Regions from separate parts of the Novosphingobium aquae genome, predicted to be linked through region 2. Evidence: predicted binding sites of a transcription regulator. Region 2 holds the regulator's gene; each other region holds the start of a gene.
What was found. Region 2 encodes LexA, which represses DNA repair genes until DNA is damaged. Its sites were predicted from a motif close to GTTCCNCNCTTGTTCT; they were not measured.
Positions count from the first base shown of each region.

Region 1: a site for LexA is predicted at 1,773-1,788, ahead of recA (recombinase RecA). Genes of this name have one in related genera too.
Region 3: a site for LexA is predicted at 1,579-1,594, ahead of WG900_RS04550 (error-prone DNA polymerase). Genes of this name have one in related genera too.

Region 1 is NZ_JBBHJY010000002.1:399,395-406,605, forward strand. Features, by position in the region: gene WG900_RS07275 (elongation factor G) at 1-513, shown strand, start outside; gene recA (recombinase RecA) at 616-1,695, opposite strand; gene WG900_RS07285 (TonB-dependent receptor) at 1,989-4,094, opposite strand; gene WG900_RS07290 (hybrid sensor histidine kinase/response regulator) at 4,306-6,720, opposite strand; gene WG900_RS07295 (DUF2062 domain-containing protein) at 6,717-7,211, opposite strand, start outside.
Region 2 is NZ_JBBHJY010000001.1:687,343-694,553, forward strand. Features, by position in the region: gene WG900_RS03445 (citrate synthase) at 1-883, opposite strand, end outside; gene gltX (glutamate--tRNA ligase) at 897-2,339, opposite strand; gene WG900_RS03455 (ComEC/Rec2 family competence protein) at 2,368-3,651, shown strand; gene WG900_RS03460 (ComEC/Rec2 family competence protein) at 3,689-4,618, shown strand; gene lexA (transcriptional repressor LexA) at 4,612-5,298, opposite strand; gene WG900_RS03470 (molybdopterin molybdotransferase MoeA) at 5,403-6,605, opposite strand; gene moaC (cyclic pyranopterin monophosphate synthase MoaC) at 6,602-7,075, opposite strand.
Region 3 is NZ_JBBHJY010000001.1:908,540-915,750, forward strand. Features, by position in the region: gene WG900_RS04550 (error-prone DNA polymerase) at 1-1,548, opposite strand, end outside; gene WG900_RS04555 (alpha/beta fold hydrolase) at 1,717-2,607, shown strand; gene WG900_RS04560 (UdgX family uracil-DNA binding protein) at 2,614-4,062, opposite strand; gene WG900_RS04565 (putative DNA modification/repair radical SAM protein) at 4,059-5,306, opposite strand; gene WG900_RS04570 (DUF6504 family protein) at 5,361-6,884, opposite strand; gene WG900_RS04575 (hypothetical protein) at 6,835-7,211, opposite strand, start outside.

The DNA of each region.
Region 1 (7,211 bases), on a different contig from region 2:
ATCACAGGCGGTGCCATTCCGCGCCAGTATATTCCGGCGGTTGAGGCAGGCATCCGCGATGCCATGGAGACGGGTCCGCTGGGCTTTCCCGTGGTCGACGTGGCAGTGACGCTAATCGACGGGTCGTTCCATTCGGTCGATTCGAGCGAGCTTGCATTCCGTGTCGCGGGCCGGATGGCCATGGCGGAGGCGCTGGCCAAGGCCGCGCCTTACCTGCTCGAGCCGGTCATGCGGGTGAGTGTAGACACTCCTGCCGGGACTGGGTCGAAGGCCGGGTCGGTGTTGTCGAGCCGGCGCGGACAGATCCTCGGTCTTTCGCCGCATCCGGACTGGGCACGCTGGGAACGGGTCGAGGCCTTGTTGCCCGAAGCGGGCATTCACGGCCTCGATGCAGAATTGCGGTCGCTGAGCCAAGGGCTGGCTGGCTTCCACGCCGAGTTCGATCACCTGGCCGAGCTGGGCGGCAAGCAGGCGGACGAAGTGGTCAAGGCGCGAACGGCGCAGGCAGCCTGATCGCCCTTGCCCAAAAGCGAACCGGCGCGAAGGGGGTGCCTTCGCGCCGGTTGCTTGTTCCGAGCCACCCGGGACTGGTCGGGCTTGATGGCTCCTTGAAGATCAGATGTCGTCGTCTGCGTCCGGACCCGTCATCATCTCTTCGGCAACCTTGTCGGTCTGGCCGCGGATAGCGGCTTCCAGACGGTCGCAAACTTCTGGGTGTTCCTTGAGGTAGGTCTTCGAATTCTCACGCCCCTGGCCGATCCGGATCGAATCGTAGGAGAACCAGGCACCTGATTTCTCGACGATGCCGGCCTTCACGCCGAGATCGAGGATTTCGCCGATCTTGGAGATGCCTTCACCGTACATGATGTCGAATTCGACCTGCTTGAACGGCGGGGCGACCTTGTTCTTGACGACTTTCACACGGGTCGTGTTGCCGACGATATCGTCGCGGTCTTTGATCTGGCCGGTGCGGCGGATATCGAGGCGGACCGAAGCGTAGAACTTGAGCGCGTTGCCGCCGGTCGTGGTTTCCGGGTTGCCGTACATCACGCCGATCTTCATGCGCAGCTGGTTGATGAAAATCACCATGCAGCGCGAACGGCTGATCGAACCCGTCAGCTTGCGCAGCGACTGGCTCATCAGGCGGGCCTGCAGACCAACGTGGCTATCGCCCATTTCGCCTTCGATTTCGGCGCGGGGCACCAGCGCGGCGACCGAGTCGATCACCAGCACGTCGATCGCGTTCGAGCGGACCAGCGTATCGACGATTTCGAGAGCCTGTTCGCCGGTATCGGGCTGTGAAACGATCAGTTCGTCAATGTTGACGCCCAGCTTCTTGGCATAGGCCGGATCGAGCGCGTGTTCGGCGTCGACGAAAGCCGCAGTGCCGCCAGTCTTCTGCGCTTCGGCAATGCAATGCAGCGCCAGAGTGGTCTTGCCCGAGCTTTCCGGACCGTAGATTTCGATCACCCGTCCGCGCGGCAGCCCGCCGACGCCGAGGGCGATATCGAGACCGAGCGAGCCAGTCGACACCGACTCAACTTCCATCGTCTCCTTCGAACCGAGCTTCATCGCGCTGCCCTTGCCGAACGCACGATCGATCTGGGCCAAGGCGGCTTCGAGCGCCTTCTGCCGATCTGAATCCTTCATAGTGCCGTCTTTGCCTTCCTGAATCAGCTTGAGCTGCGCTGCCATGATTAGTCCCCTCTGCCTAGGTGGCGGCGACCGGAAAGGTCAACCTCTGGGAATCGATGTATCGCATTTGTTCTAGTGGAACAAGAAGGGAACAGGAACATTTTTGGAACATTGATTATCTAATTGAAATTATGTTGATAATTTTGCTCCCACGGATCGCGCACCGCCCTCCACAGCGGGAATTTTTCCGATCCGTTCCATATCACGACACGAATCAGCGGCGGATAAATGAAAGCCCCGCCGCACCGGGACTGGAGGTGCGGCGGGGCCCAAGGAAACTGCAGGTTGGCCGGTCAGTCGCCGATGGCGACCTTCAGCCGCACGCCCCAGGTGCGCGGGGCACCATAGATGATGCCGCCATCGGCGCTCGAGCTGTTCTGGATCTGGGTGGCGATGTAGGTCTTGTTGCCCAGGTTGTTGACGTAGCCTTCAAGCTTGTACTTGCTGCCAAAGTCAAAGGTCAGCCGCGCATCGAAAATGTCACGGCCCGGCACCAGCGTGTTCACGCTGGGGAACGGGGTCGCATACTGCTGGGCGATGTGCGACCACTGCACCCTCGGCGTCACGTCGATGCCGCCGAATGCGAAGGTGTACTGCACGCCCGCATTCATCGTCCATTCGGGCGAGAACGGCAGGCGCCGGTCCTTTGGCACAAAGCGCAGGTTGGTGGCGCAGCCGGCGTCAGTGCCGGGGGAATTCGTGTCCGAGATACAAGCCGAATTGCTGAACTTGGCGTCGAGGTAGCCAAGGCCGAAGTTGAACCCGAGTCCGCCGAACTGGCCGGTAATTTCCAGCTCGGCCCCCTTGGCATGGCCAGCCAGCGCGTTCTGCGTCACCGGCAATCCGCCGACGAGGCTGGACAGCTGGATGTCCTTGTAAACCGAATAGAACACATCGCCGTTCACGCGCAGGTGGCGATCAAGGAATTCGGTCTTGAAGCCGAGTTCGTAGACGAAGTTGCGTTCAGGCAGGAAGTTGGGCGTGTTCGGCGTCAAGTTCACCCCGCCCGCCTTGTAGCCCTTGGACGCGGTCAGGTAGATCAGGTTGTCATCATTGACGTGATAGTTGACACCCAGCTTGCCGGTCAGCTGGCTGGTCGCGATCTGGCTGACATAGGGCAAGGTAAAGCCGGCCCCCGGAACGGCGGTGCGGGTGTAGACCTGTTTGTCCCACGAATAGCGGCCGCCGACGATCAGCTCGAGCTGCTCAGTGGCGAAGTAGTTGACCTGCCCGAACAACGACTGGCTGGTGTTCTTGGCCGATGAGATAATCGTCGAGGTCGAGCTGACGAAATCACGCGTGTTGTTGTTGTCACGCAGCAGGGTGACCGGCACGGTTTCATCCATCAGGAAGCCGCCGAGCACCCACTGCAAAGGCCCCTTGTCAATCGACAGCAGGTTCACTTCGCTGATGAAGGTCTTGAATTCGGTCGTCGCGCGGCTAACCCGGCCAACGTTGCCGGCGGGCGGGCGCGGCAGCGCGGTGGCGGTGCGATCGCCGTCAGTCTGGTCATAGGTATGGCCATCCTGCCATGAGACCATGCCGCGAACGGCGACGCCATCCCACAGATCATAGCGCGCTTCGCTCGACAGGCGATATCCGGCCTGATCCTGATAGGAGCGGGCGTCTTCCTCGATCACGAAGGGGTTCGCGGTGACGAGATCGTTGCGGTTCTTCACCGCGTTGTTGTCCGACTTCACGTCGAAATATTCACCGCGGACGTTGACCTTCAGACGGCCGTCGGCACCTTCCATCACCAGGCTGGCACGGATCGCATCCATGTCGAGATTGCCCGGCTGGCTTTGCGCGTTGGCGGCGATGTTGCGGGTGAAGCTGTCGCGCTCCTCGTGAAGGTAGGCGATGCGCAGGCCGACCGACTGGCCGCCCATTTCCGCCGTCGCAATTGCCCGGACGCGGCCATAATCCCCCACCGTCACATCGGCGGTGGCACCATGCGAATTGAACTTCGGATCGGGCGTTCGGACATAGATCGCGCCGCCAGTCGAGTTCTGGCCGCTCAGCGTACCCTGCGGGCCGCGCAGCACTTCCATCGATGCGATGTCATAGAAGCTGTGACCGATGAACTGTTCGTGCGGGATCAGCACGCCATCTATGTAATAGGCGACGCCGGGATTCGACGTCGGCGCCGACTGGGCAATGCCCACGCCGCGAATGTTGACGAAGGTCGAGCGGTTGAACGTGTTGATCGCGATCGAGGGAGCGACCTGCTGGATATCGTTGAGGTTGGTAACGCCCTTGCGCTGCAGTTCCTCACCCGAAAGCACGGTTGCCGAGATCGGCACGTTCTGCAGATTCTGCTCGCGGCGTTCCGCGGTGACGACGATTTCCGAAAGCGCGCCGTCGTTTGCCTGGGGATCGCCGTTGTCTGATTGCGCCATGGCGGGCATCGAAACGCCGGTCAGCATCAAAGCAATCGCGCCACGTGTAAAGTTTCGCATCTGTCCTCACCCTGCAACATTATTGTCTGGTGAGACGGACGTTATGCAAGCCCTTGCATAGGTCAAGGGAATTGCTCTCACACATAGTCATTCTGCGTTCAGGCGATGCAGCGCGGCAACACTTGTGCCGGCGCGGTGGGAAGCGGAGACCTTATCCGTGCGCCGTGCCCAGCACGCCGCCCACCTTGTCGCTGATCTGCTGGACCGAAAACGGCTTGGGCAGGAAATGCACGCCGTCGAGGTGGATTTCCTTGCGCAGCTGCTCCTCGGCATAGCCCGACATGAACAGCACCGGCATCTGCGGGTGTATGGCGCGGATCGCCTTGGCCATGGCGGGGCCGTCCATCACCGGCATGACGACGTCCGAGACGACGATGTCGAACATTTCGCCCGCCTGGACACGCTCCAGCCCTTCCTCGCCGTCGCTGGCGGTGGTGACGGTGTAGCCGGCGCGGGTGAGCGCGCGTTCGGCGACGGCGCGCACGGTATCCTCGTCCTCGACCAGCAGGACCTTGCCGCCGCCTGACCATGCCGCCTTGAGTTCCGGCTTGGCTAGCAGGCCGGCATTGGCGGGTTCACCGTGATGCACCGGCAGGTAGACAGTGAACTTGGTGCCCCGGCCCGGCTCGCTGTCGGCAAAGATGAAACCGCCCGACTGCTTGACGATACCATAGACGGTCGAGAGCCCCAGCCCGGTACCGCGGCCCTGGTCCTTGGTGGTGAAGAACGGTTCGAAGATCTTGCCGAGGTGTTCGGGCGCGATGCCGCTGCCGGTATCCTCGACGATCAGCGCGGTATAATCGCCCTGCGGGATGATCTCGCTGCGCATGGCGCGCACCGCGTCGGAGGTCACCCGGCGGGTGGAGAGTGTCAGCTTGGCGTGCCCATCAAGCTTGCCCGCCATGGCATCGCGGGCATTGACCACCAGGTTCATGATCACCTGTTCAAGCTGGGTCGGATCGGCGCGCACGGCGCCCAGATCACGGTCATGGCTGATGGTGAAGTGAATCTTCTCACCCACCAGCCGCTTCAGCATCTGGCCGATATCGGCGACCACGTCGGGTAATTGCAGCACTTCGGGGCGCAGCGTCTGCTGGCGGCTGAAGGCGAGAAGTTGACGCGTCAGGCTGGCGGCGCGGTTGGAATTGGCGCGGATCTGCTGGATGTCGTCATAATCGCTGTCCCCCGGCGTGTGGCGCAGCAGCATGAGGTCGCAGGTGCCAAGGATCGCAGTGAGGACATTGTTGAAATCATGCGCCACACCCCCGGCGAGCTGCCCGACGGCCTGCATCTTGGTCGCCTGGGCAACCTGCCGCTTGAGCCGGGTTTCCTCGGTCGAGTCAGTCAGGCCGAGCAGCACCGCCGCCTCGCCCAGCCCGCGCACCCCGGCGAGGCTCAGCGACACCGGCTCGTCCGGCTGGTGTTTCAGCCGCACGGCGATGTCGCCGCTCGCCGCAGAACCCTGCGCATAGCGGCGGACAGCATCGGACAGAGCGCCCTTGTCTTCCTTGACGACGAGGTCGGTCGGATAGGTCGGAGGTGCCTCGCCCTCCATGCCAGCGGCGCGCATGAAGGCCGGGTTGGCAAACAGCAGGTGCCCGTCGCGGTCGGCCATGGCGAGGCCCAGCGGCAATTGCCCCAGCAAGGCCTCAAGGTGCGGCGCGGCGGTTGGCGCATCGCGCTCTGCCCCGCCGCCGATGGCGATTCCGGCATCGATCACCAGCATCAGCGAGGGCACTTTCTCCATGTCGGGATCGCCGGCATCGGGATCGGCGACCGGCACATAGTACATGGTCAGCGCCGAACCGCGGCGGCCTTCGCGCGCCCATGTGAGCCGCTCGCGATCGTCCTGCTGGAGGAAGGAGACGAACGGCTTGCCGACAAGCACCGCGCGGGCATCGCCGGTGGCGCGTTCGGCAAAGCCGGCGTTGGCGCTGCGGATATCGCCTTCGGCATCGACCAGGGCTGCGGCAATGCCGTATTTGCCCAGTGCCCTGCCCGCCTTGCCTTCAATGGCGCGGGCAGTGTCGACCACCGGATCGGCGACGGTAAGCGCGGTGAAGCGCCAGATCAGGTAATCGTCGGCGCGGCCTGCGCGCTCGGCCTCCACCCGCCAGCGGCCGAGGCCGCTCTCGACCATTTCGGCCTGGCCCATGCCATCGCGCCAGGCAGCGCGGGCGGCCTTAATCAGGCGTTCGAGCGAAGCGCCATCGACGTCGAGCTTGGGCGGGGACTGGCTGGTACCGAACCAGCTTTCGTATAGCGCATTGGCGCAGGTCAGCCGGCCGGCGCGGTCGGTAATGCACATGCCGGCGTCCGGGCGGGCGATCGCGGCGACGGTCACCGACCAGTCGGGCATGGCCCAATCAGCCTTGCTTTCAGGAGCATTGCGGCGGGTCAGCAGATAGCCGATGCCGCCCAGCGCAATCACCCCGCCTCCAAAGCCAGCGAGTGCCGCCAGCGAGCCGGTGGCATACCATATCAATGCAAGCGAAATCGCGACGGCCAGCACCACGGCCAGCCGTTCGATCAGGGAGTTTGAAGGGCCCAGCGCCGAAGCGCTCACCCTTGCTCCGCCTTCATGCCTTCCAGTTTCACGCGGCGCTTGTGGCGCACCCACCAGTTCCAGGTAAAGACCGCGATGAAATAACCCACAACGGAAACCACGAAGCTGATCACCAGCAGGCCGGAAACGAGCGCCGGGGCGGCATCGGAGAACAGCCACGACAGCCACTGGTCAAGCCCGGCGCCGTGGGAATAGAGCGACTGGAATGTCGTCAGATCGGCATGATAGCCCATCGAATTGCCGACATAGATCGATCCCGCCAGGATCAACGGGGTCGTTGCCGGGTTGGACAGGAAGGTCATCGCTGCGGCAATCGGGATATTACCGCGAAACGGCACGCACATCAGCGCCGCACCGACGATCTGGACGCCCGGGATCAGGGCGAAGATACCGACGAGCAACCCGACGAATACGCCGCGAGGCACCGAACGCCGCGTAAATCGCCACAGTTCTGCCCTGCGGGCCAACGGCGCGACAAAGCGCACGTTCTC
Region 2 (7,211 bases):
TCTTATCCTTTGCACGCTCGATGTAGTGCGGGATCTTGTCGGGCGTGCCGATTTCCTTGAGCATGTTGAGCGCAGCTTCGTTCGCGCCGCCATGTGCCGGGCCCCACAGGCAGGCGATGCCCGCCGCGATGCAGGCAAACGGGTTCGCGCCCGACGAACCGGCGAGGCGCACGGTCGAGGTCGAGGCGTTCTGTTCGTGGTCGGCGTGGAGGATAAAGATGCGGTCCATCGCCTTTTCGACCGCGGGAATCACTTCGTACTCTTCCGCCGGCACGCCAAAGGTCATGCGCAGGAAGTTGCCCGTGTAGCTCAGCTTGTTGTCCGGGTAGAGGAACGGCTGGCCGACCGAATACTTGTAGGCCATCGCCGCAATCGTCGGCATCTTGGCGATCAGGCGGTGGCTGGCGATCTTGCGCTGCACCGGATCGGCGATGTCGGTGCTGTCGTGATAGAACGCCGAAAGCGCGCCAACGACACCGCACATGATCGCCATCGGGTGTGCATCACGGCGGAAACCGCGATAGAAGGTCGAAAGCTGTTCGTGCACCATCGTGTGGCGGCTGATCGTGTACGTGAAGTTCTCCAGCTCGGCCGCGCTCGGCAGTTCGCCGTTGAGCAGCAGGTAGCTGACTTCCATGAAGTTGGAATTCTCGGCCAGTTGGCCGATCGGATAGCCGCGGTGCAGCAGCACGCCTTCCTCGCCATCGATATAGGTCAGCCCGCTCTCGCAGGACGCCGTCGAGGTAAAGCCGGGGTCATAGGTAAACATTCCCGTCTGGCCGTAGAGCTTGCGAATATCGACCACGTCCGGACCAATCGATCCGCTCAGCACAGGGAATTCGACTTCCTGACCGCCTGCAATCAGCTTTGCGTTGCCCACCATCTATCTCCTCAGATCATGCCGGTTCGGCCGGAATCACCTGCGCGTCGATACGCGCCAGGCTTTCCCCCCGCCCCAGAAGTACCAAAACGTCAAAAATTCCCGGGGATGTCGTCTGCCCGGTCAAGGCGGCGCGCAACGGCTGCGCCAGCTTGCCCAGACCCAGTCCCCATTCCTCGGCCAAGGCCTTGACCCTTACTTCGAGAGCCTCGGTTGTCCAGTCCGTTGCATCGCGCAGCGCTTCGGCGATACCTGCCAGCAGCCCGCGCGCATCGTCAGTGAGCAGCGCGGCGGCCTTCTCCTCGATCGTCAGCGGGCGCTGCGCAAACAGGAAGGCGGCTCCGGAAGCGAGTTCATTGAGATTCTTGGCGCGAACCTTCAGCACAGGCATGGCCCTGGCCAGCAGCGCTTCGTCAACCGCGCCGGTCATGCGCGGCGCGACCAGCGAGGCGAGCCGCGCATCGTCGGCCTCGCGCAAATAGTGTCCGTTGAGGTTGAGCAGCTTGGCCAGATCGAACCGCGACGGGCTCTTGCCGACATGGGCAATGTCGAACCATTCGATCGCCTGTTCGCGGTTGATGAATTCGTCGTCGCCGTGGCCCCAACCGAGCCGCAGGAGGTAATTGAACAGCGCCTCGGGCAGCACGCCCATCTCGTCTCGATAGGCATCGACGCCCAGCGCGCCGTGGCGCTTGGACAGCTTTGCTCCGTCAGACCCGTGGATCAGCGGGACATGGGCATAGACCGGCTCAGGCCAGGCCATGCCGCGAATGATGCAGAGCTGGCGGAAAGCGTTGTTGAGGTGATCATCGCCGCGGATAACGTGAGTCACGCCCATGTCGTGATCGTCGACAACCACGGCCAGCATGTAAGTCGGCGTGCCGTCGCTGCGCAGGATAACGAAATCGTCGATCTCGGCATTGGCGACGCGGACGGTGCCTTGCACTTGGTCCTCGATCACCGTCTCACCCTCACGCGGGGCTTTCATGCGCACTACGTAAGGCGTTTCGGCGGGCCAGGTGCCCGGATCGGCATCGCGCCATTCGCTCTCGATGCGGAAAGGGCGGCGTTCGGCCTGGGCGGCTTCGCGCCGTCCCGCGAGTTCTTCGGACGACAGGTAGCAGCGATAGGCGTGGCCGCCTTCCAGCAGCGCGGCGGCCACTTCGGCATGGCGCGGGCTGCGGGCGAACTGGAATACCGGCTCGGCATCACCCAGCAGATCGAGCCAGCCGAGCCCGTCGAAGATCGCTTCGATTGCAGGCTCGGTCGAGCGGGCGCGGTCGGTGTCTTCGATGCGGACGAGGTACTTGCCGCCGTGGTGACGGGCAAACAGCCAGTTGAACAGTGCCGTGCGGGCGCCGCCGATGTGCAGGTAACCAGTGGGTGACGGCGCGAAACGCGTGACGACAGGCGTGCGACCCTCAGTCGCTGCTGTGTCGTTACCGCTCCCGCTTGCCATTACCCTCGCCTTCCTGTCCTATAAGTCCATGATGCAGAACGCCGAAATCCCGGCAATTGCCAGCGATTCCCTGCCGGATTTGGCGGGGCGCGCTGCACTGCAACATCGCCTTTGCCGCGTAGCAGGGCGCTTGTCCAGCGGGCTTGATGCACTTGAGCACTTTCTGTGCCGCGCCGGGTTTGACCGGGCGCCCTGGCTCGCTGTTGCCTTTGCCGCCGGAATTGGCGCGTGGTTCGTCTTTTTGCAGCTTTGGCAATGGGTTGCATTCATAGCCCTGCTGTCGATCGCCGCGACCTGTGCGCTGCTGTTCATGCGCGAGGATGGCCGCTTTCCCTATCTCAGACAGGCATTTGCCTCGCTGTTTTTGGTGGCTGCAGCAGGGTGCGCGCTGGTCTGGACGAAATCCGAACTGGTCGGCGCCCCGCCAATTGCGCGGGCGATTGTTGCCGAACTTGACGGGACCGTCATCCAGCGAACCGAGCAGCCGGCGCAGGAGCGGGTCCGGCTGGTGATTGCGGATTGGGACAGTGTCTCTGGCAGGCCGGTGCGGGTGCGGGTCAACGTGCCGATTGACCATGATCAGGAGGCGGCGGGGGAGGGCGCCAAGGTCCGGCTGCGTGCCAGACTAGTTCCGCCGGCCCCGCCAATGCTTCCCGGCGGCTATGATTTTGCCCGCACCGCGTGGTTTCAGGGGCTTTCGGCGACGGGTTCGGCGCTCGGTCCGATCGAGGTGACGGCACCGGCGCAGGGTGCAGGCTCGTCGGTGGCGAAGCTGCAGTGGCAGATTTCGGACCATGAACGCACGTCGCTTCCCGGATCGGCAGGGGGCATTGCCGGAGCCTTTGCCAGCGGTGATCGCGGCGGCATCTATATCGCCGACGAAGAGGCGATGCGCGATTCGGGGCTGACGCACTTGCTGTCGATCAGCGGGCTTCATGTCAGCGCGGTCATCGCCGCGACGTGGTTTCTGGCGATGCGGCTGTTCGGGCTATGGCCTTGGCTGGTCCTGCGGTTCCGCTTGCCTTTGCTCGCCGCTGCGACGTCTGCGCTGACGGGCATCGGTTATACGGTGCTGACCGGCGCCGAAGTACCGACGGTGCGTTCGTGCCTTGGCGCCTTGCTCGTGCTCGCGGCACTGGCTCTGGGGCGTGAGCCACTGAGCTTGCGGATGGTTGCGGTGGCGGCCTTCATCGTCATGGTGTTCTGGCCCGAGGCGGTTGTCGGCCCAAGCTTCCAGATGAGCTTCGCCGTGGTGATCGCCATCGTCGTGCTGCACGACTGCACCGGTCCGCGCCTTTCTGGCACCCCGTGAAGAGCCTTGGTGGCAAGGCTTCCTGCGCCAGCTGGCGATGCTGGTCCTCACTGGCGTGGTGATCGAGCTGGCGCTGATGCCGATCGGTCTGTTCCACTTTCACCGCGCCGGGGTCTATGGAGCGCTGGCCAACGTGATCGCGATCCCGCTGACGACTTTCGCCTCGATGCCGCTGATCGCACTGGCCCTGCTGTTCGATACGGTGGGAGCGGGCGCGCCATTCTGGTGGCTCGCCGGGCTGTCGCTGGACCTTCTGCTCTGGCTTGCCCGTTGGGTGGCCGGGCAACCCGGATCGGTGACTTATCTGCCCGCCATGACGCAGGGCTGCTTCGCGCTCTTCGTTGTTGGCGGGATGTGGCTGGCGCTTTGGCGCGGGCGGCAGCGCCTGCTGGGGCTCGTGCCGGTCATGATCGGCTATGGTGTGGTTGCCATGACTTCTCCGCCGGACCTGCTGGTATCGGGTGACGGCCGCCATGTCGGCATTTCCGGACTGGCGGAGAGTGAACTGGTGGTGCTGCGCGAATCGAAGAGCGATTATATCCGCCAGAACCTCACCGAACTCGCGGGAATGAACGGCGAGGTTCGCAGCGTCGAGAGCCTGCCGCAGGCCCGTTGTACGCCGGAATTCTGTGCGCTGGACATCGAGCGTGGCGGGAGGGCCTGGCACTTGCTGATGGGCCGCGGGACCGACTGGGCGCCCAAGGATGAGCTGGCCGCAGCCTGCGCGGCAAGCGACATCGTCGTCGCCGACCGCTGGTTACCGCGCTCTTGCCGCCCGCGTTTTCTGAAGGCCGATAAGTCGCTGCTCTACCGCACGGGCGGACTGGTGATTGATCTGGAAAGCAAGGCAGTCACCACCGTCGCCTCTGGGCAGGGGGCACATGGCTGGTGGCAGGAACCGGCTGCGGCGAGACCTCGAAAAGTCTCGCCGCGCGGTTCGAACAGCAGCAGTCCGCTGCCTCAGTGATAGCGACGGAGCAGGCCGGCGAGCTTGCCCTGAACCTCAACCTCACCCGGGCCGAAGTGCTGCGGATCGTAGGCCGCATTGGCCGGATCCAGCCGCACACCGCCCTGTTCGCGGTGCAGGTACTTGAGCGTTGCTTCCTCGCCGTGGACGAGCGCAACGACGATTTCCCCGTCGCGCGCGGTGTTCGTCTTGCGGATGAGCGCAAAGTCGCCGTCGAGAATGCCGGCTTCGATCATCGAATCGCCCGATACCTCAAGCGCGAAGTGTTCGCCGGGGCCGAGCAGCGCCGCCGGAACCGGCAGACTCGACTGGCCTTCCAGCGCCTCGATCGGCATGCCGGCGGCAATCTTGCCGTGGAGCGGGATTTCGATGACGTCGTTGGCCGGACGCGGAGTAGCAGCCGGAGCACGGAGCGGCGGAGCCACCGTGTTGGTATTCGCCGGCTTGGGCGCGGTCTGGCCGATGTTGTCCGGCTGGCGCAGCACTTCCAATGCGCGGGCGCGGTTGGGCAGGCGGCGGATGAAGCCGCGTTCCTCAAGCGCCGAGATCAGGCGGTGCACGCCCGACTTCGATTTCAGGTCGAGCGCTTCCTTCATTTCCTCAAAGCTCGGGGAAATGCCGGTCTCTTCCAGTTTGACCTGGATGAAGCGGATCAATTCGTGCTGCTTGCGGGTCAGCATCTTGCGTCACTCCTCAACCGGAACGCGCCTGGGGTATTCCTGCGCCGTTCAGTGAACGAATGCGGAACAATTAAGCAACGATTCGGACCAAGTCAAGAACATGGTCACGCAATGCCGCCATTTCCGAGCAAAATCACCGATACCGTTTCGCCAGCTTCTTGCCGGGGTGCCTGAACGGGGTGATCGATCAGCACTTGCGCGGCGGCCATCGCTGCCAGCGCGCCGCTGTCCTGCTGAGTGAGAACCTCGACACCGCCGGCCACCAGCCTTCCGCGCAGGAACTCCCGCCGGTCGCCGCCAGCGCGTAGCGGCGCGGCCAGCGGAAGGTCGATGGTCCGGGGCAGGGGATCGGCGGCGCCCAGCGCGGCGCGCAGCAGGGGCAGCAGGAACAGCAGCGCAGTGACTTGGCTCGACACCGGATTGCCTGGCAGCCCGACGACGACCTGCGACCCGCGCGTGGCGACGAGCAGGGGCTTGCCCGGCTTGATCGCCACTTTCCAGAAATCGATTGTGCCGCCCCATGCTTCGATGGCGGGGCGGATCAGGTCATGATCGCCCACCGATGCGCCGCCGGTGGTGACGATAATGTCGGCATCACGGGCCAGATGGAACGCGTCGGTCAGCAGGACGAGGTCGTCGCGCACCGGGCCGATCCGGTCGACCTCGCAAGGCAGCGAGGCGAGCAGCGCGGCCAGCATCGCGCCATTGCTGGCGGGCACCTGATGCGCGGCGCAGTCCTCGGGATCGCTCGCCAGTTCGTCGCCGCTGTCGATGATCGCCACACGGGGGACGCGCCGCACGGCGAGGTGCTTGTGCCCGGCGGCGATGGCGAGTGCCAGTTGCGCCGGACCGATGCGCGTGCCGGCGGAGAGCAGCTCGGTATCGATGCCGAAATCTGATCCGCAAAGCCGGATATGCTTGCCCGGCGGCGATGGCGGGGTGCCGGTGAGCGACAAATGGTCGCCATTGCGGACAAGGTCTTCCTGAACGATCACGGCATCCGCGCCTGCAGGTAGCAGCGCCCCGGTGGAAATGCGCACGGCTTGGCCGCCAGCGACCGTGCCGGAAAAGGGATGTCCGGCGGCACTTTCGCCGATGATGGTCCACGGCCCGCCAAGGTCCGGGCCCTTCACGGCATAACCATCCATTGCCGAAACATGCGCGGCAGGCTGGGTACGGCGCGCTTTTAGTGGCTCGGCAAGGTAGCGGCCGAGTGTTCCCGGCACGTCGACGTTCTGGATCGGTAGAACAGGTGCCAGCGCGAGCAGGCGCGCCTGTGCATCTTCCAGCGTCAGCATCGCGCTCATTCCGGAGCGGTCCAGTCGCCCGATTTGCCACCGCTTTTGGAGAGCAGGCGGACTTCGCCGATGACCATTGCCTTGTCGATCGCCTTGGCCATGTCGTAAATTGTCAGCAAGGCAATCGAGCATGCGGTCATCGCTTCCATTTCCACGCCGGTACGCCCGCTGAGCGAGGCACTGGCGGTGACCCGCACGCCGCCATCCTCAAGCGCGAAATCGACCGTCACGGAATCGAGTGCCAGCGGGTGGCACAGCGGGATCAGTTCGGCGCATTTCTTCGCCGCCATGATCCCGGCAATGCGCGCGGTGGCGAGGACATCGCCCTTGGGCACGTCGCCATCGCGGATCGCGGCGAGCGCGGGGGCGGACATGGCGATGAAGCCGCTGGCGACGGCCACCCGGCGCGTCTCGGCCTTGCCGCCGATATCGACCATGCGCGCCTTGCCCGATTCGTCGAGGTGAGTGAGCTGGTTCATGTTCAAGCCTTAGCCGATGAATGGACTGGACACACTGCACACAGTCCATGGGAGAAAGCACGCGCCGCGCATTGGGCGGCAGAGGGCGGCATTCCGGGGCGAGTTTCAGGCTCTGTCATCACGCCAACCTGCCAGA
Region 3 (7,211 bases), 220 kb from region 2:
CGGATCATCGAGATCGACGCCGGTCTCGCTGGCGACATGCGCCTCCTTGATCGAGCGCCCGTGCCCGCCCCAGACCGTGCGGGCGAGCACGCCGGTCAGATCTTCGGACAAGCCCATCGCCTTGCCCACCTCGCGGATCGCCATGCGCGGGCGATAGTGGATCACCGTGGCGCAAAGCCCGGCGCGGTGGCGGCCATAGCGGGCGTAGATGTACTGGATCACCTCCTCGCGCCGTTCGTGCTCGAAATCGACGTCGATGTCGGGCGGCTCGTTACGGTCTTCGGAGATGAAACGGTCGAACAGCAGCGAGTGACGCGCCGGATCGACCGCCGTGATCTCCAGCACATAGCACACCGCCGAATTGGCCGCAGAACCGCGCCCCTGGCACAGGATCGGCGGATCCTGCGACCGCGCGAAATCGACGATGTCCTTGATGGTGAGGAAATAGCGGGCGAGGCTCAGCTTGCCGATCAGCTCCAGCTCGCGGGAGAGCGTGGTGCACACGTCCTGCGGCAAGCCATCGGGATAGCGACCCTCCGCCCCCTGCCAGGTCAGATATTCGAGCTGCTCCTGTGGCGTGCGGCCTTCCGGGCAGGTCTCCTCGGGGTATTCATAGCGCAGTTCGTCAAGGCTGAAGCGGCAGGCATCGGCCACCTGCCGCGCCGCCTCGATCGCGTGGGGCCAGCGGGCGAAGAGCCGGCACATGTCCTCGGGCGATTTCAGGTGCCGCTCGCCATTGGCCTCGAGCAGGTAGCCGGCCTTGGCGACCGTGGTCTTGTGCCGGATCGCGGTCATCACATCGTGCAGCGGACGGCGTTCGGGGGCGTGGTAGAGCACGTCGTTGGTGGCCAGCACGCCCATGCCATTCTCGCGCGCCATGGCATCGAGCGCAGCGATCCGGCGGATGTCGTCACCGACATGGAGATAGCTCACCGCGATGTGGCGCAGGCCTGGTAATTGCGCGCGCAGTTGGGGGAGCAGGGTTTCCAAACATCCCTTGAACAATCGCTCCCCGGATACTGGTTCTCCGTCCAGCCCGATAACATTGTTCGCCACCGCCAAGGTGAACTCTGACGCCACATCCCTCGGCGGCACCAGCACCAGCTGCACCCCCTCGGCATGGTCCGCCAGCATGGGAACCGTGATCTCGCAGACGCCCTTGTCCTGCCATTCGCCATCGGGCCGCGCCATGCGTCCGGCCGAGATCAGGCGGCACAGGCGGCCATAGGCAGCGCGGTCCACCGGATAGGCAAGGAAGGCTAGCCCTTCCACCGTCTCGATCCGGCAGCCGATGACCGGCCGCAGCCCCAGCGCCTTCGCCTCGCCATGCAGCCGCACCACGCCGGCCATGGTGTTGGCATCGGCAATGCCCAGCGCGTCATAGCCAAGCCGCCGCGCGGTGAGCGCCAGGTCGACCGCATCGGACGCCCCGCGCAGGAACGAAAAGCAGCTCGCCAGACCAAGTTCCACGAAAGGCGCGGCATCGGCGGGCGGCAGCATGGACTGCTCCACGCGGCGGCGTTCGGGAGTTAGGGCGGCTTCAGGCACGGGTGAGACAACATCGCTAAAGGGGCAACTGTTCCTTTTATGTTCTTTTTGTCGGGCCGGCGAATCCTTTTGTCGGCATGCCGCACACTCCTGACCGCAAATCCCAGAACCGCTGCGGAACGCCTTTGATTCTGGGGCGTTGCACAATCACCCATTCGGAGACCCACTATGCACATCATCGAAACCGGCGACGCCCACCTCTATTCCAAGGCATGGGGCGAAGGCCCGCCGGTCGTGCTGATCCATGGCTGGCCGCTTTCCGCCGACAGCTGGGACCCGATCAGCCACGCGCTGGCCGAAGCCGGCTTCAAGGCCATCTCCTATGATCGGCGCGGTTTCGGCCGGTCGAGCCAGCCTTCGGGCGGCTATGACTACGATACCTTTGCCGATGACCTTTCCGCCGTGATGAAGTTCCATGATGCAGTTGATGACGTCACGCTGATCGGCTTCTCGATGGGCGGCGGCGAAATAGCCCGCTACATGTCGCGCCACCAGGGCAAGGGTGTGAGCCGCGTGGCGCTGATCGCCTCGGTGGTCCCCTTCATGCTGCAGGACGAAAGCAACCCGGACGGCGTGCCGCAGGAAACCTTCGATGAAATGACGCAGGGTATGCTGGACGACCGGCCGAAGTTCTTCACATCATTCTTCAAGGGCTTCTACGGCGTCGGCATGATCAGCAAGCCGGTGAGCGAGGAAGTGCTCGACCTGTCGTGGCAAACCGCGATGCAGGCCGGCCTTCGCCCGACGCTCGCAGCAGCCAAGGCCTTCGCCACCACCGACTTCCGTCCCGACCTCGCCCACTTCAAGGTGCCAACGTTGATCATTCACGGCACCGATGACAAGACCGTGCCGATCGATGCCACCGCCCGCGAAGTGGCGCGCAAGGTGCCGGGATCGCGGCTGATCGCATACGATGGCTCGGCGCACGGCGTGTTCGCCACTGATACCGAGCGGCTGAAGAACGACCTGCTGGCCTTCATCGCCGGTGAGAATGCGCCGATACCGCAGGAAGCACTTGACGAGATGACCCGCCAGGCCTTCGCCGCTGACCCTATCTAACGTCCTTCAGGCAAGTTCGCGGCTGCGGGCGGCGACGGCTGCCAGGTCTGCCGCAAACTTGTCGCTTTCGGTCTCTCGCGCTTCACCGTCGAGCCGCAGCAAGTAGGACGGGTGGACCGTCAGCCACAATTCGCTGCCATCGGCCAGGGCAATCGGCTTGCCGCGCACTTGCTGGATCGATGTCGTCTTGCCGAGTAGCGACCGGCCGGCACTCGCCCCCAGTCCCAGCACCAGTTTGGGCCGCACAAGGGCGCGTTCGGCATCGAGCCACCAGCGGCAGATATCGATCTCCTTGGCGGACGGGTTCTGGTGCAGCCTGCGCTTGCCACGGGGTTCAAATTTGAAATGCTTCACTGCATTGGTCAGCCGCGCCTGCGCCCGGTCGATGCCGGCGTGGCCGAGATAGTCGCTCATCAACTGGCCGGCGGGGCCGACAAAGGGCCGGCCTGCCATCTCCTCGTTATCTCCCGGCTGTTCGCCGATGATCATCAGCGCGGCATCGCTTGGCCCCTCGCCCGGCACGGCGCGCGTCCCGTTGCAGCCGATCGGGCAGCGGCGGCAATCGCGCAGCCCGCGAGCGAGGGCATCGAGATCCTGCGGCTGCGGAACCCCCGCAAAGGCATCGCCCCCGGCGGAAACCATGGCCGCCTCCCGCGCCTGTGCCCCTGCGATCAGCTCCGGGATGAGCGCGGCTTCGGGCAGGTTCTTCCAGTATCGGCGCGGCATTTCCTTGACCATGGCGCCCACTTTCAGTCGGGCCGGATTGAAGATCGAGGAATAGTACTGGCGCCACAGGTCATCGGCCGGATCGCCGCCGGGGGCATCTTCACACCGGGCGGGAGGGCCTTCGTGCAGTAAAGTGCCATCCCAGTGCAGGCTGCCCCGCGGCGTCAGGATCGACCAGCGCATCTGGGTGAAGCGGTTGACGAAGAACACGGCGTTTGTACGCAAGATATGGTGCGACGGTTCGAACCAGGCGACGAATTGCTCCTGCCCGTCCGCGTCGGCCACGCTGCGGAAACGCACAAAGGCGCGCATCTTGTGAATGTCGCGCCGCACTGCTCGGGACAGGTCATTCAGCCGCCGCACGTCCGCATCGGCCGCGTCCTCAAGCAGACCGGGCTTGCCCTGCATTCGCCACAGCAGGCGATAGAGCAACGCAAAGCGGTGCGGATCGGAATGGAGCGCCGCCGCCTTTGCTAGCGTCAGGAAGGCGCGGGAGACGCGGGGCTGCGGGGCAGACGGAGCCGGCGCGGGAGGCCGGCATGACTGGCCCGGCGCTTCGGCAAACAGATCGCCATTGCCTTCGCCGGGGACGGTCCACACCACCCGGTCAGGCGGCACTTCGGCCATGATCAGCCGCCGCGCCTGCTCTCGCCAGCCATCGAAATCATCGGGCGCGGTCAGCGGCACGGCGCAGGCATCGGTAATGCGCGCGTCGCGGAACGGGGTCATGCGGCGAACAGTTCAAGCTGCTCCGATCGCTGCGGAGTGATCAGGGTGCGCAGGTCAGCGCGGTCGGTCAGCAGGACGGGCCGCCAGTCAGCCGTGACGATAAACGGGCGCAGCTTGGCAACCGAGACGGTGAGCTTGGCAACATCTTCAAGCCGCAGCGTGCGGTGCCGCCGGCTGGCCAGGATAGCGCCGACCACCTTTGTGCCGAGCCCCGGAACCCGCAGCAGCATTTCCCGCGGCGCTCGGTTCACGTCGACCGGGAAACTTTCGCGGAACTTGAGCGCCCAGGCCAGCTTGGGATCGATATCGAGCGGCAGCATGCCATCTGCGCCTGCGGCGGCCTGCACTTCCTGCGGGGCAAAGCCGTAGAACCGCATCAGCCAGTCGGACTGGTACAGCCGATGCTCACGGATCAGCGGCGGGCGTTTGAGTGGCAGCACGCTGCTGGCGTCTGGGATCGGGCTGAAGGCGGAATAGTAGACGCGGCGCAGGCGGAACTGCCCGTAAAGCGCGCTTGCCTTGCCGACGATATCGGCATCGCTGGCGGCATCGGCGCCAACGATCATCTGGGTGGACTGGCCGGCGGGCGCAAATTTCGGCGCGGAGCGGAAGTGTTTGCGGGCGTCCTTGTTCTCGGCAATCGCCTCCTTCACATCGGCCATCGCGCCTTCGATCACGGCTTCGCTCTTGTCGGGCGCGAGTTTGGTGAGGCCAGCTTTGGTCGGGAGTTCGACGTTGATCGAGACACGGTCGGCCCAAAGCCCCGCCTGCCGGACCAGCTCGGAATCGGCCTCGGGAATGGTCTTGAGGTGGATGTAGCCGCGAAAGTCATGCTCCTCGCGCAGGATGCGGCCGACCTCGACCATCTGTTCCATCGTGTGGCTGGAATTCCTGACAATGCCGGAGGAGAGGAACAGCCCCTCGATATAATTGCGGCGGTAAAAGCTGAGCGTGAGGTCGACCACTTCCTGCGGCGTGAACCGCGCACGCCGGACGTTGGAGCTCTTGCGGTTGATGCAGTAATGACAATCGAACACGCAGTGGTTGGTCAGCAGGATCTTGAGCAGCGAGATGCAGCGACCATCGGGGGCATAGGCGTGGCAGATGCCCATGCCCTCGGTCGAACCGATGCCTGTCCCGTTCTTACTGTTGCGTTTCGACGTGCCGGACGATGCGCAGGAGGCGTCGTATTTCGCGGCATCGGCGAGGATGGCGAGGCGTTCTATCAGGCTGGGTTGCGACATATGTTCCGTATATGTTCTTGGTGTTGGAAAGGCCAGAGGTTTCATCTTCCGGGATCAGGCGCACAGTCCTTGTAGGAACCATTCGGGTACCCCGCCCCGCCCGTCGCCTGCCAGCCCGGCACGGTAGATCCAGTAGCGGCGGCCGGCCTCATCCTCGATCCGGTAGTAATCACGCAGCCGCGCCGAGGAGCGCTCGCGCCACCACTCGGGGGCAATGCGCTCAGGCCCTTCGGCGCGGGCGATGTCGTGGACCTGCCCGCGCCAGCGGAACCGGCGCGGCAGGCCATCGGGCGTGGCATAGAGCACGGCGATCGGTTCAGGGCGATCGAGAAGCTTCAAGGGGCGTTCGTGGAAGGCTAGCTCGCCCTGGCTGGCGGGCTGCGGTTCCAGCGGCGGCTGCCAGCGCTGGGCGCGTTCGGGCAGGTGGCTGGCGTGGGGCACCGGGCGGCGCACCGCGCCCTCGCCAAGCCGCACCACCAGCCGGTCCATGCAGGCGGCAAGGCTGGTGCCGTGCTCTTCCGAGGCGGCATCGAAATCCCGCTGTGACAGCGCGACAGGTTCGCACCACGGCGCGCGCAGGCGGACCATCTCGATCCCGAAGCCGGCATCGACATCGTCAAGCCGCGCGGCGAACAGGCGGACGATGTGCGCCGCATCCCGGCTGGCCGAGGCGAGTTCGAGCCGGCGCACCAGCACTTCGCCATCGACGCGCCACAGCCCCGCCTCAAGCCGGCGTGCGCCCTCGCCCCGCGCTTCGAGCAGCCGGGCCATATCGTGGGCGAGGTCCGCCATCACCCGGTCGAGCAGCTCGCGGTGGCGGATCGGCTCCATCAGGCGGCGCTGCACCAGCGGCACCTCCTGCGCGATCACCGGCAGCAGTGGTTCGGGCACGCGGCCGAGTAGCTGGTCGAGCCGGATCAGCGGATTGGCGGCGGGGTTGTGCCGGTTGCGGAACCGCCGCGCCAGTGCCAGCCGAGTCACCTCGCTAAGATCACCGATCCGCTTGAGGCCGAGCCGGCGTAGCAGCAGGTTCACCGCCGGATCGAGCCGCAGCGCCGCGACCGGCAGGTCGTCGAGGCTGTCTCCTCCATGCATGATCGCCGGTTGCGGCCCATAATGAGCGAGCGCCCAGGCTGCCCCGGCGGTTGGTGCAATGGCCGCGCGCACCGTCAGCCCGCGGGCAATGAGCCGCCGCCCGGCATCGCCAAGCAGCGCCGCCTCGCCGCCGAACAGGTGCGAGACACCGGTGACATCGATGATGATGCCATCGGGCGGATCGATCGCTGACCACGGTCCCCAGCGCTGCGCCCACAGCGCCAACGCTTCGAGGAAGGCCAGATCGCCTGCCGGATCGGCCGGACTGGTGGCGAGCGTGGGGCACACCGCCCGCGCATCGGCGAGCAGCGCATCGCGGCGCGCTCCGGCTTGTGCGGCGGCGGGGTTGAGCGCGGTGATCCTTGGACCATGCGCCGTTTCGGCAATCAGGGCATGGGGCTGAGCATCGGCCCCTGTCCCCCGCGCGCAGCCTTCAGCCAGCAGCCAGCGGTCGATCGATAGGTGCGCGCACCAGATCGCCATGATGCGGCGGCCCGGTGTAGCGCATTGGGTCGGCGTGGAGCGCTCCTCCTTCATCGCGCAGGGTCCATTCTCCGGGGGGATGACTTCGCGCCCGGAACAGTTCGGCCTGCCAGGTGGCCGATCCCGGCGCGCGGGGGTTGCGGTGGGGCCAGGCGGATGGAGCGGAGCGGGCCTGCCAGCGCATCCGCGCCGAGCCAAGATCGCGCGCCGCATCGAGCCGCACCAGCCACAGCGGAACACCGTGCCGCTCCACCGTCAGGCTGAGCCGCCGCGACGCCGTGAAATCCAGCGCCCGGGGATTGCCGGCAATCTCTCCGACCACAAAGG